Regions from separate parts of the Streptomyces endophyticus genome, predicted to be linked through region 2. Evidence: riboswitches for the same ligand, from Rfam matches in the RefSeq annotation. Region 2 holds a riboswitch; the other holds the start of a gene.
What was found. A riboswitch is a leader RNA that binds a small molecule or an ion and turns the genes downstream of it on or off. The one in region 2 is predicted to bind cobalamin.
Positions count from the first base shown of each region.

Region 1: it holds a riboswitch for cobalamin, as region 2 does, so the genes downstream of both, metE (5-methyltetrahydropteroyltriglutamate--homocysteine S-methyltransferase) here and OKJ99_RS40120 (prenyltransferase/squalene oxidase repeat-containing protein) in region 2, are expected to answer to the same signal.

Region 1 covers NZ_JAOZYC010000093.1:158,051-165,576, reverse strand. Annotated here, with positions in the region: gene OKJ99_RS12360 (hypothetical protein) at 1-9, shown strand, start outside; gene OKJ99_RS12355 (PepSY-associated TM helix domain-containing protein) at 117-1,589, shown strand; gene metE (5-methyltetrahydropteroyltriglutamate--homocysteine S-methyltransferase) at 1,660-3,993, opposite strand; cobalamin riboswitch at 4,187-4,409, opposite strand; cobalamin riboswitch at 4,497-4,619, shown strand; gene OKJ99_RS12345 ((2Fe-2S) ferredoxin domain-containing protein) at 4,681-5,073, shown strand; gene OKJ99_RS12340 ((2Fe-2S)-binding protein) at 5,070-5,744, shown strand; gene OKJ99_RS12335 (amidohydrolase family protein) at 5,866-7,056, shown strand; gene OKJ99_RS12330 (hypothetical protein) at 7,075-7,269, opposite strand; gene OKJ99_RS12325 (hypothetical protein) at 7,266-7,526, opposite strand, start outside.
Region 2 covers NZ_JAOZYC010000196.1:201,808-209,518, forward strand. Annotated here, with positions in the region: gene OKJ99_RS40115 (SCO2322 family protein) at 1-551, opposite strand, end outside; gene OKJ99_RS40120 (prenyltransferase/squalene oxidase repeat-containing protein) at 614-1,843, opposite strand; adenosylcobalamin-variant (AdoCbl-variant) riboswitch at 1,947-2,022, opposite strand; gene OKJ99_RS40125 (flotillin family protein) at 2,076-3,239, opposite strand; gene OKJ99_RS40130 (hypothetical protein) at 3,254-3,499, opposite strand; gene OKJ99_RS40135 (MBL fold metallo-hydrolase) at 3,677-4,729, opposite strand; gene OKJ99_RS40140 (aldehyde dehydrogenase) at 4,944-6,410, shown strand; gene OKJ99_RS40145 (ferredoxin) at 6,413-6,646, shown strand; gene lanKC (class III lanthionine synthetase LanKC) at 6,858-7,711, shown strand, end outside.

The DNA of each region.
Region 1 (7,526 bases), on a different contig from region 2:
GTCGCCTGACGACAGCAGGTTCACCCGAGGCTGCGCCGCACCCTCGGGCATCGGCCGTGCGCACGCCCCGAACGGGCCGCGCCGGACTCCGTGCTGCCCGAAACTGGAGAACCACCTTGCCACTTGCTTCCGAAACCTCTGAAAACTCCGACGCCTCCGACGCCTCCGACGCCTCCGATGTCGCAGACGCCTCTGAACCGCGCTCCGCGGAAGAGAGCCGTCAGGGCCGGCCCACCGCCGGATCGGCCTGGGCGTCGCTGCGCCCCCTGGTGCTGCGACTGCACTTCTACGCCGGGGTGTTCGTCGCCCCGTTCCTGCTCGTCGCCGCGGTCACGGGCCTGCTCTACGCGGGCTCGTTCCAGGCCGAGAAGATCGTGTACGCCCATGAGCTGAACGTCCCCGTGGGCACGTCCGAGCTGTCGATCGCCGAGCAGGTCGCCGCCGCCCGCAAGGCCCACCCGGAAGGAGAAGTCAGCGCTGTACGGCCGTCACCCGAGGCTGGGGCGACGACCCGGGTCATGCTCTCCGGCGTCGCGGGAGTCGACGCCGACCACACGCTCGCGGTGTTCGTGAACCCGTACACCGGGGAGGTCCGCGGCGCCCTCGAACAGTACGGATCCACGGGCGCGCTGCCGCTGCGCACCTGGATCGACGAGCTTCACCGCGACCTTCACCTCGGTCAAGTGGGCCGTCTGTACAGCGAGTTCGCCGCCAGCTGGATGTGGGTGATCGCGGGCGGCGGCCTCGTCCTCTGGTTCGGACGGCGCCGCTCCCGTCGCGCCATCCGTGGCACGAACGGCCGCAGGCGGACCCTGTCGCTGCACGGATCGGTGGGTGTCTGGGCGGCGCTCGGACTCATCTTCCTGTCCGCGACGGGCCTGACCTGGTCGACGTACGCGGGGGCGAACATCACCGACCTGCGTGCCGCGCTCGGCCAGACGACTCCGACCGTCTCCGCGGCCGCGGCCCCCGGTGGCGAACACGCAGGGCACGACATGGGCGGATCCGGCCCCGCGGGCGGCGCAGGTGGCGACGGCGTGGGCCTGAACGCCGTGCTGAAGTCGGCCCGCGCCGCAGGCCTCTCGAACCCCGTGGAGATCGTCCCGCCCGCCGACACCTCCTCGGCGTACGTCGTCCAGCAGATCCAGCGAAGCTGGCCGGAGAAGCAGGACGCCGTCGCCGTCGACCCGGCGAGCGGCGACGTCACGGACGAGGTGCGGTTCGCCGACTATCCGGTGCTCGCCAAGCTGTCCCGCTGGGGCATCGACCTGCACACCGGCAACCTGTTCGGCATCGTCAACCAGATCGCGCTCGCCGCGCTCGCCCTCGCGGTGGTGCTCCTCATCGTGTGGGGGTACCGCATGTGGTGGCAGCGCGGGCGCGGCTCCGCCTTCGGCCGGCCCATCGCGCGCGGTGCCTGGCAGCATGTGCCGCCGTACGTCGTGGTGCCGTTGATGGTGGCGATCGCCCTGCTCGGCTACTTCGTGCCGCTGCTCGGCATCCCGCTCGCGGCGTTCATGCTCGGTGACATCGTGCTCGGCGAGATCGCCTACCGGCGGGGGAAGCGCACGTACACGCCCGCCGCCTGAGACGGACCGGTGAGCGCCTCGCCCCTGGTGCCGGAGTCGGCACCAGGGGCGAGGGCCGCAGAATCGCGGCTCAGGGCGCGGTCGTCCCGAGCTCCGCACGGACGATGCGTGCGGCGGCGACGAGGTGTTCCAGAGAGGCGCGTGTCTCGGCCCAGCCGCGGGTCTTCAGCCCACAGTCCGGGTTGACCCACAGCCGCTCGGCGGGGATGGCCTCAAGTCCCGTACGCAACAGGGTGGTTGCCTCGTCGACGCTCGGGACACGCGGGGAGTGGATGTCGTACACGCCGGGGCCGGCCTCGCGCGGATAACCATGGGCGGCGAGCTCGTGCGCGACCTGCATGTGGGAGCGGGCGGCCTCCAGGCTGATGACATCGGCGTCGAGGTCGTCGATGGCCTGCACGATGTCACCGAACTCGGCGTAGCACATGTGCGTGTGGATCTGCGTGTCCGGGCGGACGCCGCTCGTGGTGAGGCGGAACGCCTCGGTGGCCCAGTCGAGATAGGCGGCGTGGTCGGTGGCGCGCAGCGGAAGTGTCTCGCGGAGGGCGGGTTCGTCGACCTGGATGACCGAAGTGCCGTTCGCCTCAAGGTCGTCGACCTCGTCGCGCAGGGCGAGGGCGACCTGCCGGGCGGTGTCGCCCAGTGGCTGGTCGTCGCGGACGAAGGACCAGGCGAGCATGGTGACAGGGCCGGTGAGCATGCCCTTGACCGGACGGCCGGAGAGCGACTGTGCGTACGTCGTCCAGCGCACGGTCATCGGCTCGGGGCGGGAGATGTCGCCCGCGAGGACCGGCGGGCGGACGTAGCGGGTGCCGTAGGACTGGACCCAGCCGTGCTGGGTGGCCAGGTAGCCGCCCAGCTGCTCCGCGAAGTACTGGACCATGTCGTTGCGCTCGGGCTCGCCGTGCACGAGCACGTCGATGCCGGCCTTCTCCTGGAACGAGACGACCTCATGGATCTCGTTCCTGATGCGGTCCTCGTACCCTGCGGTGTCGATGCGCCCGGCCCGCAAGTCGGCGCGGGCTGCGCGGAGTTCACCGGTCTGCGGGAAAGAGCCGATGGTCGTGGTCGGCAGCAGCGGCAGGTTCAGGAGGGCCCGTTGGGCGGCGGTCCGCTCGGCGTACGGCTGCGAGCGGCGCCCATCGTGCTCGGTGACGGCGGCGGCGCGGGCCCTGACCGCCGGATCGTGGGTGATGGGCGAGGTGGCGCGGGAGTTCAACGCAGCACGGTTGGCGGCGAGTTCGGCTCCGATCACGCCGGTGCCTCGGGTCAGGCCCTTGGTGAGGGTGGCGACCTCGGCGGTCTTCTGGCGGGCGAAGGCGAGCCAGCGCCGGATCTGCGGCTCGATGTCCCGCTCCACGGACGCGTCCAGGGGGACGTGCAGAAGCGAGCAGGAAGTGGCAACGTCGACGCGGTCGGCGAGCCCGAGCAGGGTGCCGAGCGTGGCGAGGGACCACTCCAGGTCGTTGACCCAGATGTTGCGGCCGTTCACCACGCCGGCGACGAGACGCTTGCCGGACAGGCCGCCGACGGCGGCGAGTTCCTCCAGGTTGGCGGCGGCGGAGCCGGTGAAGTCGAGGGCGAGGCCGTCGACGGGAGCCTTGGCGAGCACCGGCAGGGCCTCGCCGAGCCGGTCGAAGTACGAGGCGACCAGGAGCTTCGGGCGGTCGGCGAGGGAGCCGAGGTCACGGTAGGCGCGGGCGGCGCTGTTCAGCTCGGCCGGGGTGCGGTCCTGGACCAGCGCGGGCTCGTCGAGCTGCACCCAGGCGGCACCCGAGGCACGCAGGTCGGAGAGGACTTCGGCGTAGACGGGCAGCAGCCGGTCCAGCAGGGTCAGCGGATCGAAGTCGTCGGCCACGCCGGGAGCGGGCTTCGACAGCAGGAGGTAGGTCACCGGGCCGACCAGCACGGGACGGGTGTCCAGACCGAGGGCGAGGGCTTCCCGGAGCTCCGCGACCTGCTTGGTGGAATCGGTGGTGAACACGGTGTCAGGGCCCAACTCCGGGACCAGATAGTGGTAGTTGGTGTCGAACCACTTGGTCATCTCCAGCGGAGCGACGTCCTCGGTGCCGCGGGCCATGGCGAAGTACCCGTCCAGGGCGTCCGCCGCCACGGCGGCCCGGTGGCGCTCGGGCACCGCCCCGACCATGACGGTCGTGTCCAGGACGTGGTCGTAGTACGAGAAGTCGCCGGTCGGCACCTCGTCGATGCCGGATGCGGCGAGTTCCTGCCAGGCGGAGCGGCGCAGTTCGGCGGCGGTGGCCCGGAGCGCGTCGCCGTCGACGCGGCCCTTCCAGTAGCCCTCGATCGCCTTCTTCAGTTCCCGGTTCGGGCCCTGGCGGGGGTAGCCGTACACGGTGGCCCGTGCGGCCGCGGTGTCGGCGGTGGTGGTCCTGGTGGTCACGGAATTCTCCTTCGAGAGACGTATCCCTGAGATCCCGAAGACCCCTGTGGCACGAAGGAGTGACACCACCGGAGCGGCGACCGCGCGCTGCGAGGCACGATCTTCCACCGGTATGTGTGCTCCCCCAGTCTTCGACTGGAGGTGCTCCCCTTGACCCGCCCACGAGGTCACCGAGATGTCCGCGCACGGGCCGTCCGTGCACGGGCAGTTGGCAGGTCTTCGGACTCGCGGGCACACCCACCCGAAAGGGCGGACACCTAGTGACCGTCGCTTCCCAGACCCCTCTTCCGGGGCCCAGTGCGTCTGACGGCGGTCGTTCCCACTCACCGCTGCGGGGCAGTCCCGGATTCCCACCGGGTTCCCTCTTACGACGCCCCGCCTGGCGGACGGGGCGAACCAGCTACGCCGTTCACCCTACGGGGCGTCGTGCGCGACGCGCCACAACGTCCGCCCAGCCGTGGGCCGGATGGCATGATGGCCCTGAACACGGGCGACGGCGGCCCGAGGAAACCGGTGCGAATCCGGTGCGGTACCGCCACTGTGATCGGCGAGCGGATCCCGGAAGGCCACTGCCCCGCGAGGGTGGGAAGGCCGGGACGAGCGCGGACCCGAGAGCCAGGAGACTCACGCTGTCGCCCCCTCGAAGCGATCCGGGGCGGAACTCCCCGGCGAGAGGGAGGATGCGGCATGCCTGAACGGCTCGCCGAAGCGACGGCCCCCGTAACGGACCGGGCGGTTCCGTGCCGCGTGGTCGTGTGCCGCGACTGCTGCTGCGGAACGGTCAAGGTCAACGGCGATCACGCCGCGCAGACGGCGCGGCTGCGCCGGATCGCACCGACGCGGATCTCCGAGTGCCTGGACGTCTGCGAGCAGGCCAACGTCATCGTCGTACAACCCTCGTCCGCGGGGCGGGCGGCCGGAGCGCGGCCGGTCTGGCTCGGCCTGGTGAACGACGCCGACGCCACCGAGGACATAGCGGACTGGGTGCGGACCGGCGGACCGGGCGTAGCGCCCTGCCCCGAGATCCTGGACCTCTATCTCATCGACGCGCCGCGCCGGGCCAAGACCAAGACCTCATGAGCGAGGTGGCGCCGGAACAGGTCGCCGAGGCGCTGCGGGACGTGGCGTCGCGCCTGGGCGGATTCTTCGCCCTCGACACGACGCCGACGCGGCGGCCGCCCGACGCACGACTCACCCACGCCGGTCTCGCCGCACGCGCCCAGACGGTCAACGACCACTACGCCACCGCCGAACCCCGCATCGGCGCCTCCATCGCCCACCTCGGCCTTGCGGCCCGCCTCTGGTCACCGGTCCTCGCCTGCGCGCTCGTACACGGGATCGTGCCGACGATGAGCACGGTGGAATGGTCCGGGGAGGGCTCCGCGCTCCACCTGCCCCGCCCCGAGGGACGACACGCATCGCGGCTCCCCTCGCTCGCCGACGCGGTCTTCGCGGAGGTGGACGGCGTCCTGGCGGCGGTCGAGAGCGGCCTCACCGTCAAGGTGGCTCCGCGCCTGCTGGCCGGCAACTCCGCGTCCGCGCTCGTCGGTTCGGCGGCGCAACTGCTCAGATCCCGGCCCGACCTGCGTACGGACGTCAGGCATGTGACGCAGGAACTACTGGAGACGGGCCGGCTACGGGGAACGGGTCGGATCACCGGCCCCGACCTGGCATTCCGGCGGCGCAGTTGCTGCCTCTTCTACCGCGCGCCCGGCGGCGGCAAGTGCGGAGACTGCTGCCTGGTGCGGTGATCGCCGCACGACACAGCGGAGCCGGGAGAGACCGACATCCACGAACTCCTCGCTCCGTCTGATGTCCTGGCTCCATGCTCCATCAGCTGTCGTCCTCGCATGCGAAAGAGAGCCGCGATTCATGTTGATCACCGCCGCGCGCGCCCTGGCCGGACCTGATCGTCACGTTGTCGCCGACGCGGGTGTCCTCGTACGCGGGGGCGTCATCGCCGGCGTCGGACCACGCGAAGAGGTCGAGCGCCAGGCACGGCCCGATGAGCCCCGGCTCGACTTCCCCGCCGGGACCGTGCTCCCGGGCCTGATCGATGCCCACGTGCACCTCTGCTTCGACGCGGGCCCGGACCCCGTCGCCACGCTCCAGGAACAGGGCGACGAGGCGCTGTTCGCCGAGATGGCAGGCCGGGCGCGGCGGTTGCTGAGCGCGGGGGTCACGGCGGCCCGCGACCTCGGCGACCGCAACGGCCTCACAGTGCGTCTCGCCCAGGACATCCGGGAGGGCTCGGCCGTCGGTCCGCGCGTCGTCCCGGCGACGACGCCCGTCACTCCGCCCGGTGGCCACTGCTGGTTCCTCGGCGGCGAAGTCTCCGGACCCGACGGGATCCGGCGGCTGGTCCGGCGCAACGTCGAGGCCGGTGCCCAGGTCATCAAGGTCATGGTGACCGGCGGCGGACTCACCAAGGGCGGGGCCAAGAGCTGGGAGTCCCAGTTCTCCGACGAGGAGTTGGCCGCGCTCGTCGACGAGGCGCACCGCACCGGACTGCCGGTCGCCGCGCACGCGCACGGCGCGGACGGCATCACCGCCGCGGTCACGGCGGGGGTCGACACCATCGAGCACTGCACGTGGATGACGGCCGACGGATTCGAGGTCCGCCAGGACGTGCTCGACCAGATCATCGAGCGGAACATCTACGTCTGCCCCACGGTCGGCCCGCACTGGCGGATGCTGCCGCAGTTCTTCGGTGCCGAGCGCGCCGAGGCCATGTTCGACGCGGTACGTCGGATGGCCGAGGCCGGTGTACGGCTGATCGCGGGCACCGACGCGGGCGTCCAACGCGCCGGTTTCGACGGCCTACCCGCCGGCCTGACGTTCTACGAGCACCTGGGCGTGCCCAACGACCGCGTCCTCGCCATGGCCGCGACGGAAGCTGCCCAAGCGCTGGGCTTGGACGAGACGACCGGGCAACTCACCCCCGGCTACAGCGCGGACGTCCTCGTGGTGGACGGCGACCCGCTCACGGACATCGGGGCGCTGCAGTCCGTGGAGACCGTGATCGCGGCGGGCAGGCGCCATGAGGTGGGTCGTAACTCCTAGCAGCGGCAGGGGAGTTGCTCAGTTCCCGGACCCCTCGCACGGGTCGTCGCCCGGATCCAGTGGCCGGGTGTCCGCCGCAAGGCAGGAGGAGTAGACGCGCGACGGCGTGGGCTGCGGCTCCGGTTCCGATGCGGCACTCATGGCGATGGCCAACCCGGTGGTGACGACGACCACCACCACCGCCAACGCGGCGAGCCAGACGCCGCGGATCACCGCTCACCGACGAAGTGGTCGCGGAGCGCGTCGTGGCAGTCGTCCTCGTCGGCGCCCCGGACGCGTGAGAACGTCAGTGCCACGTCGTCGCCGCCTTCCTCCTTGGCATCGGCCAACTGCCTCTCGATGCCCGCGATCAGCTCGGCGCACTGGGCGCTGACGGGCTTCTTGGGTGGCGGGTCGGCTTCCGAGGACGTGTTCAGCCCGTACGTGGCGGCGAGGCCGGCCGCGCACAGCACCGCCCATGCGGCAATCCA
Region 2 (7,711 bases):
ACGACGACCACGGCGATGCCCGCGATGAGCCCGATGGAGGGGCCGTCGTCCGAACCGGAGTCGGCCGGCTGTGAGGCTGCCTTGTCGGTCTTCCCCGACACCTGCTCACCGCAGCCCGACTTCGGGTAGCCCGAGATCGCGCACAGCATTGCGCTGCTGTCGTAGCGCAGCGGCTTCGCGACGGCGGCGAGCGCGTCGGCGCTCGTCGCGTCCTCGGCGACCTGCGCGCACGCGGTGCGTGGCTTCGGCGGGGTCTCGCCGGACGGGGCGTCGGCCCCCGTGCCGAAGTCGATGACGAGCGCGACGCGCTTCTTGCCGTCCTCTGCGGGAGTGTCCTCGCAGATCGCGTCGAAGTCGGCGGTACCGCGCGGCTGCTTCGCGTCCTTCGAGTCCGCGCTCACCGCGAACCGGAAGCCCTGCACGTCCCCGTCCGCAGGCTTGGCCTGCGAGGGGCCGGCCGTCGCGTACGTCCATGACGTGCCGGAGCCGCCGTCCCGCTCCCAGAACGACCAGTACCGGTACCCGGCCGCCTGCGCCGGGGCCACGGTCATGGCGAGCAGCGCGACGAGCAGTCCGAGGACGAGTCCGCCGAGCCCGGCCGACCTGCGCGCGGTCACGGCTGCTGCTTCTTGCGGCCGCTGAACAGGAAACCGGCGCCCACGGCGGCGATGAACATCACGCCGATGATCCACCAGTTGGTGCCGCCACCGCCGTCGTCCTTCTTCTCGTCCGAGTCCGACGCGGAGGACTTGGTGGAGGCGGGCTCGGGGCCCGTCTTGTTCAGCGCGCTCACCAGGTCGGTGCCGCCGAAGTCGCGCGGGTCGTTGCCGGTGGCGTGCGCGGCGAAGATCAGCTCGGCGTAGGCGGCGGGCCCGGTCTGCGCGGCCCAGCCCTTCGCGTTCTTCTCCAGCCAGGTGTACGAGTCCTTCGTGGCCTTGACGCCCTCCGCCGCGGCGACGGCGGTGACCGCGTCGGCGGTGTTGCCGTAGTCGGGCTGATCGGTGGAGCCGGCCAGCTGGGACTTCAGGTAGAGGTGGGTGTCGAGCTGGTTCTGGAGGTAGACGGCGCCGTTGTGCGCGACAGCCTCCGCGCTCTTGCCGTCCTCGCAGGTGTACGTGTCCGGGGCCGTGCCCTTGCCGGGCGCGAAGCCGGCGCCGAGGGCGCCGAGCACACCGGCGGCGGTGGCGTCGGCGTTCGCGGCGAGCCTGCCCTTCTTGTCGGGCTGGTAGGCGAGGGCGCCGCCGTCCTTGCCCTTGGCGCAGGGGAGGGCGAGCGAGGCGAGGGCGTCGGCGCCGGTCTTCCCCTTGCCCGACTTCACCTCGGACGGCTTCTCGCCGGCCGCGACGAGGGCGCCGATGGCGACGGACGTCGAGTTGGCGTCGCTGTCCATGCCGAGGCTGTAGCCCCAGCCGCCGTCGGCGTTCTGGCTCTTCTTCAGCCGGTCGACGCCCTTGGCGACCTCGCCGTCCCGGCCGCCGACCGCGGCGAGGGCCTGCACGGCGGCCGCGGTGGCGTTGCTGTCGATCTTCGTCTTGGTGTCGCAGGGCTTGGTGGGTTCGGCGCGGAAGGCGGCGAAGCCGCCGTTCTCGCACTGCTGCCCGGCCAGCCAGTCGACGGCCTTCTGAGCGGGCTTGACGCCCACCGTGTCCTGCGCGACGAGCGCGAGGGACTGGCGCCAGACCCCGTCGAACGTGGGGTCGCCCTTGCCGTAGAGACCCGACGGGAGAGCCGTCTTCGGCGAGGGGGAGGCACTGGCGGCGTCGTCTGCGGTCGCGGCCTGCGCACCCATGGCGCCGATCGCGACGGTCGCGGCGACGAGCGCGGCGCTGCGGCGAATGTTCATGGTGGGGCGGATGCCTCTCCCTGCGGGGAGCGGGGCGGCGCGGCACACGGGGGTACCGGGCGGCTCCGGCTCCGTATTCCTCGACGGTCCTGAGCCGAGCAGGTACGTACGAGGCATTCCGGCTGTGACGGTTGCGGGTCAGCGCCGGATTTGCACCGGCTTCCCCTCGTACGTACGTACTGACGACGTCTTTACTGTACCCGGCGGGACCTCAAGCCCCGCTCTGTGGACGTCAGCGGACGTCCACCGGACCGTCGTCGCTCCCGCGCGGAGCGCCCACGTAGCGTTCGATCGTCGAGCCGGCCTCGGCGCCGCCTTCCCCGCCCAGGTTCTTGCGGACCGAGTCCAGGATGGTCAGGCCCTGGCCCACCAGACCCGCCGCGATCTCGCCCAGGCCGTCCGCGCCGTTCAGGACGTTGACGTTCGCCCCCGCGAGGCCCGCGGAGGCCTCCTTCACGATCTGCGGGAGCTGGTCGATGAGCATGCGGTCGAGGGCGACGCGGTCGTACGACGCCGCCGCCTCCGCCTGGATCTTCATCCGCTCGGCCTCGGCGAGGGCAAGCACGCGGATGCGCTCCGCGTCGGCCTGGGCCGGCTTGACGATCTCCGAGATGAGCTGCTTCTCCCGCAACTCGGCCTGCTTCAGGGCGAGTTCCGTCTGGGCGGTCAGCACCTCCTGCTGGGCGTGGGCGAGCGCGAGGGGGCCCGCCTGGTCGGCCTGTGCCTTGGCCCGGTCGACCTCGGCGTTGTACTCGGCCTGCACGACCGCGGTCTCCCGCGCGTACTCGGCCTGCTTGCGGGCCGCCGCCTGCTCCGCCTCGGTGGACGCCTGCGTGGCCTGCGCCTGAGCGATCTGCGCCTGCCGCTGGATGGCCGCCTTGTGCGGGCGCGACATCGCCTCGATGTATCCGGTCTGGCCGTCGTCGATGGACTGGATCTGCAGCGAGTCGACGTGCAGGCCGATCTTCGCCATCTCGGCCTTCGACGTGTCGAGGACCTCCGTGGCGAGCTTCTGCCGCTCGGTCACGATTTCCTCGACCGTCATCGATCCGATGATCGAGCGCAGGTGACCGGCGAAGATGCGACCGGTGAGGACCGACATCTGGTCCTGGTCGGAGAGGAACCGCTGGCCGGCGTTGACGATCGACTCATGGTCGTTGCCGACCTTGAAGGCGATGACCGCGCGCACGGTCAGGGCGATGCCCTGTTTGGTCACACACTTCTCGACGACCTCCGCCTCGCTCATCGCGAGCGACAGGAAGCGGGTCTTGCGGAACACGGGGAGCACGAACTTTCCGTGCCCGGTGACGACGCGGAACGGCGCTCCCCCAAGTCCCCGCCTGCCGCCCGAGATCAGCATCGCCTCGTCGGGAGCGGGAACGCGATATCCGAACATGCCTGTACGTCTCCTTAGCGGGCGTCGCCTTCGCCATCGGAGAGGAGAGGGTCGGACCAGGCCATGACCGCGACCTGCCGGCATCCGCGGGACTCGATCACGAGCACGGTGGCGCCCCGCTCCAGGGGCTCGTCCGAGTACGCGAGAAAGGTCTCGGTCCCGCCCCTGACCTGCACCAACACCTCACCCGGACCGCCGGCCCCACGTGTGCCGACGACCAGCTTCCCCGTTCGGCCGACCACTGCCTCGTCCGGCGTCATCGGCGGGCGCCCCCTTGTCGTTCCAGCTCATGTGAGCTCTTGGAGGCCGAAGATACGCCTCTGCGGGCGCCCCTTCCATGAAGGCACGGCAAAGATCCCTCCGGGGTGCGGGTTCTTGTTGCGCGGCACCGGAGTTGCGGTCTCGGGGCGCTGCCCCGGACCCCGCTGGCTCTCGTACTAGTGCGGGCTTGATTGGTACGTCACCGGGTCGCTGCCCGGGACCTGTTCCACGCGGCCCGCCTTCTGGAGGCGGCGCAGGTGGGCCTCGGCCTCCGATACCGCGATGGTCCTTGATCCGTAGGGGATTTGGGCCCACGGGCGGTTCCACTCCATGCGCTCGGCGAGCTGCCACGGGGTGAGGGGGGAGGCGAGGAGGGTGAGCAGGCCGGTCAGGCGCTCCTCGTGGTGGTCCAGCAACTCGCCCACGCGCGCCGGGGCGTCGGTGAACGTGTGCTGGTGCGCCGGGAGGACCTCCGCCGGGTCGAGCCGCCCCACTCGTTCGAGCGAGTCGAGGTAGTCGCCGAGCGGGTCCGTGACCGTGGCGTCGTCCGGGTCCTCGTACAGGCCGATGTGCGGGGTGATGCCGGGCAGCATGTGGTCGCCGGAGAACAGCCGGCCGTTGCCCGCGCGGCCCGCCGGGTGCTCCTCCTCCAGGTGCAGGCATACGTGGCCGGGGGTGTGGCCCGGCGTCCAGATCGCGCGCAGCCTGCGGCCCGGCAGGTCGAGGAGGTCGCCGGGGGTGATGGTGCGATCCGGCAACGCGGGGGCGAAGCCCGGCAGTTCGCGCGGCTTCCCGGAGTCGCGGGCCGCGATCAGCGGGGCGATGTGGTCCTCGGGCGCACCGGCCGCGACCAGCTTCGCCACCATGAACGCGTACCAGCGCGCCGGCTTGTTCTCCCGGGTGCGCCGGACCACCGCCACGTCCGCCTCGTGCATCGCGAGCCAGGCCCCGGACGCCTCCCGCACCTTGCCCGACAGGCCGTGGTGGTCCGGGTGGTGATGGGTGATCAGGACGCCGGTCAGGTCCTCGACGCGCGTTCCGCAGGCGGCCAGGCCGGTGGTCAGCGCGTCCCAGGACGTCGGGTCGTCCCAGCCCGTGTCGATGAGGACGGGCCCCGCGTCGGTGTCGACCAGGTAGACGAGGGTGTAGCCGAGCGGGTTGTCGGGGATCGGCACACGAATGCTGTGCACGCCCCCGCTGTGGTCGGTCACCTGCGTCGCCTCTGCCATCGGACACCCTCCGCCGCTCCAGCCGAACTGCGGCCACTGTACGGGAACTTGTAGAACTCGTTTCAATGGTCGCCCGGGCGAACCGTATCCGCGAGGGCGCCCCCGCCGGTGTCCGGGGTGATGCGCGAGCCCCGCACCACCCTTCCGGATCGCAACTAGAACTGGTATCAGTTCTGAGACACCGTCAGAAATGTCGTGCGTGAGGATGCCAGCCATGACCGAGCTCGTGGATTACGGACAGCTGTTCATCGGCGGGGAGTTGACCGACCCCCTCGGCAAGGACGTCATCGAGGTGGTCTCCCCGCACACCGGAGAGGTCTTCGGGCGGGTGCCGCACGCCGCGCCCGCCGATGTCGACCGCGCCGTGGCGGCCGCCCGCCGCGCCTTCGAGGACGGCCCCTGGCCGCGGATGAGCCTCGACGAGCGCATCGAGGTCATCACGAAGATCAAGGACGCGTTCGCGGTCCGGCACGAGGAGATCGCCCGCGTCATCAGCAGCGAGAACGGCACCCCGTACACCTCAAGTGTCATGGTGCAGGCGCTCGCCGCGATGATGGTCTGGGACTCCGCGATCAACGTCGCCCGCGACTTCACGTACGAGGAGACGCGCGACGGCGCCCTCGGCAAGCTCCTCGTGCGCCGCGAGCCCGTCGGCGTCGTCGCGGCCATCGTCCCGTGGAACGTCCCGCAGTTCACCGCCGCCGCGAAGCTCGCGCCCGCGCTGCTCGCCGGGAACCCGGTGATCCTGAAGACCTCGCCGGAGACGCCGCTCGACGCGTATCTGCTCGCCGAGATGGCCACGGAGGCCGGCCTCCCGGAGGGCGTGCTCTCCATCCTCCCCGCCGACCGCGAGGTCAGCGAGTACCTGGTCGGGCACCCCGGCGTCGACAAGGTCTCCTTCACCGGGTCCGTCGCCGCGGGCAAGCGCGTCATGGAGGTCGCCTCGCGCAACCTCACCCGCGTCACCCTCGAACTCGGCGGCAAGTCCGCGGCCGTGATCCTGGAGGACGCCGACGCGGGCGCCGCCGTCTCCGGCATCGTCCCGTTCGCCTGGATGATCAACGGCCAGGCCTGTGTGGCGCAGACCCGCATCCTCGTCCCGCGCTCGCGCTACGACGAGTTCGCCGACGCCTTCTCCACGGCGGCCTCGTCGCTGAAGGTCGGCGACCCGCTCGACCCGGCCACCGAGCTCGGCCCGCTCGTCGCCCGGCGCCAGCAGCAGCGCTCCCTCGACTACATCCGCATCGGCCAGCAGGAGGGCGCCAAGATCCTCACGGGCGGCGGCGTCCCGAAGGGCTTCGAGCAGGGCTGGTACGTCGAACCGACCCTCTTCGGCGACGTCGACAACTCGATGCGCATCGCCCGCGAGGAGATCTTCGGCCCGGTCATCTGCCTGCTCCCGTACGGCGACGAGGCCGAGGCCATCAAGATCGCCAACGACTCCGACTACGGCCTCAGCGGCAGCGTCTGGACCGCCGACACCGCGCACGGCGTCGACATCGCGCGCCAGGTGCGCACGGGCACGTACAGCGTGAACACGTTCAGCCTCGACATGCTCGGCCCGTTCGGCGGCTACAAGAACTCCGGCCTGGGCCGCGAGTTCGGGCCCGAGGGGTACGGCGAGTACTTCGAGCACAAGATGATCCACCTGCCCGCGGGCTACGAGCCGGAGGCGAACTGAGCATGGGTGACCGGTGGCATGTGGAGGTCGACCGGAGCGTGTGCATCGGGTCGGCGATGTGCGTGAACAACGCGCCGGACGGCTTCCGCCTCGACAGCGCGCGGCAGTCGCATCCGACGGAGGCCGACGCGGACGCGAACGAGAAGATCCTCGCGGCGGCGGAGGGGTGCCCCGTGGAGGCGATCACGCTCACGCTGGCCGACACCGGGGAGGTCGTCTTCCCGCCCGAGGATTGAGGTATGGGAACGAAGCCTCTTAAATGTGGGTTAATTCAAAAGAGTCGGGAGAACGGGTGAACTCGAACAAGGTGAACATGAGTTGACCCGTGAGTTCCGCACTGCTTTCTCGTGACAATCGTGACTGTCCCCTCCCTCGGTGCCGTGCAAATCTCTTCTGGTGGCTGGAAAAAAGGGCCACAGGCAGGGCTGCCGAGGGAGGGCGCACGTCATGGACAAGCGGTACGAGGTCTATGCGCTCGCCGACCCGTATTTCTACGAGACTCCGGACCGGCTCCGCCTCCAGGGGGCGGACCGCGCCCTGCCCGAGTACGAGACGGCCGGGCGCCCCGTGCCCGAAGGGTGGCGCGCCGACAGCAACGGCGAGTGGCTGAATCTCACGCCCCTCGACGCCCAGGGCGAGCCCCGCCAAGGTCCCAGGCAGGGCTGGAAGATCCATGCCTCAACCACCCGCGCGTACGCGGAGAAGACCGCCGGCGTCGTGTGGGACTACTGCGTACCGCGCGGCATTCCCTTCAAATTCGTACCGGGCCCGCATCTGCTCCACTTGCGGAACACCAAATACGCCGGGCGCGACATCAGTGGAAAATTCGCCACCATCTATCCGGCGGACGAGGAGAGTTGCCGACGCATTCTGGAGGAACTCGGGGAATCCCTCGAAGGCGTCGAAGGTCCGTACATCCTCACCGATCTGAGGTGGGGCGAAGGGCCGCTGTACGTGCGCTACGGCGCCTTCGCCCGCCGCATGGTCGTCAACGAGCGCGGCACCCTGGTGAGCGCCATCGAGGACAGCGAGGGCCGGCTCGTCCCCGACAACCGGGAACCCGCCTTCCAGGTCCCGGACTGGGTGACGCTCCCCGACTTCCTGAAGCCCCATCTCGACGCCCGCAACGCCACGACCGTCACCGACCTTCCGTACCGCTTCGAGAAGGCGCTGCACTTCTCCAACGGCGGCGGCGTCTACCGCGGCGTCGACACCCGCGACGGCCGCAAGGTCGTCCTCAAGGAAGGCCGCCCGCACGCGGGCCTCGCCTCCGACGGGGCCGACGCCATAGCCCGCCTGGA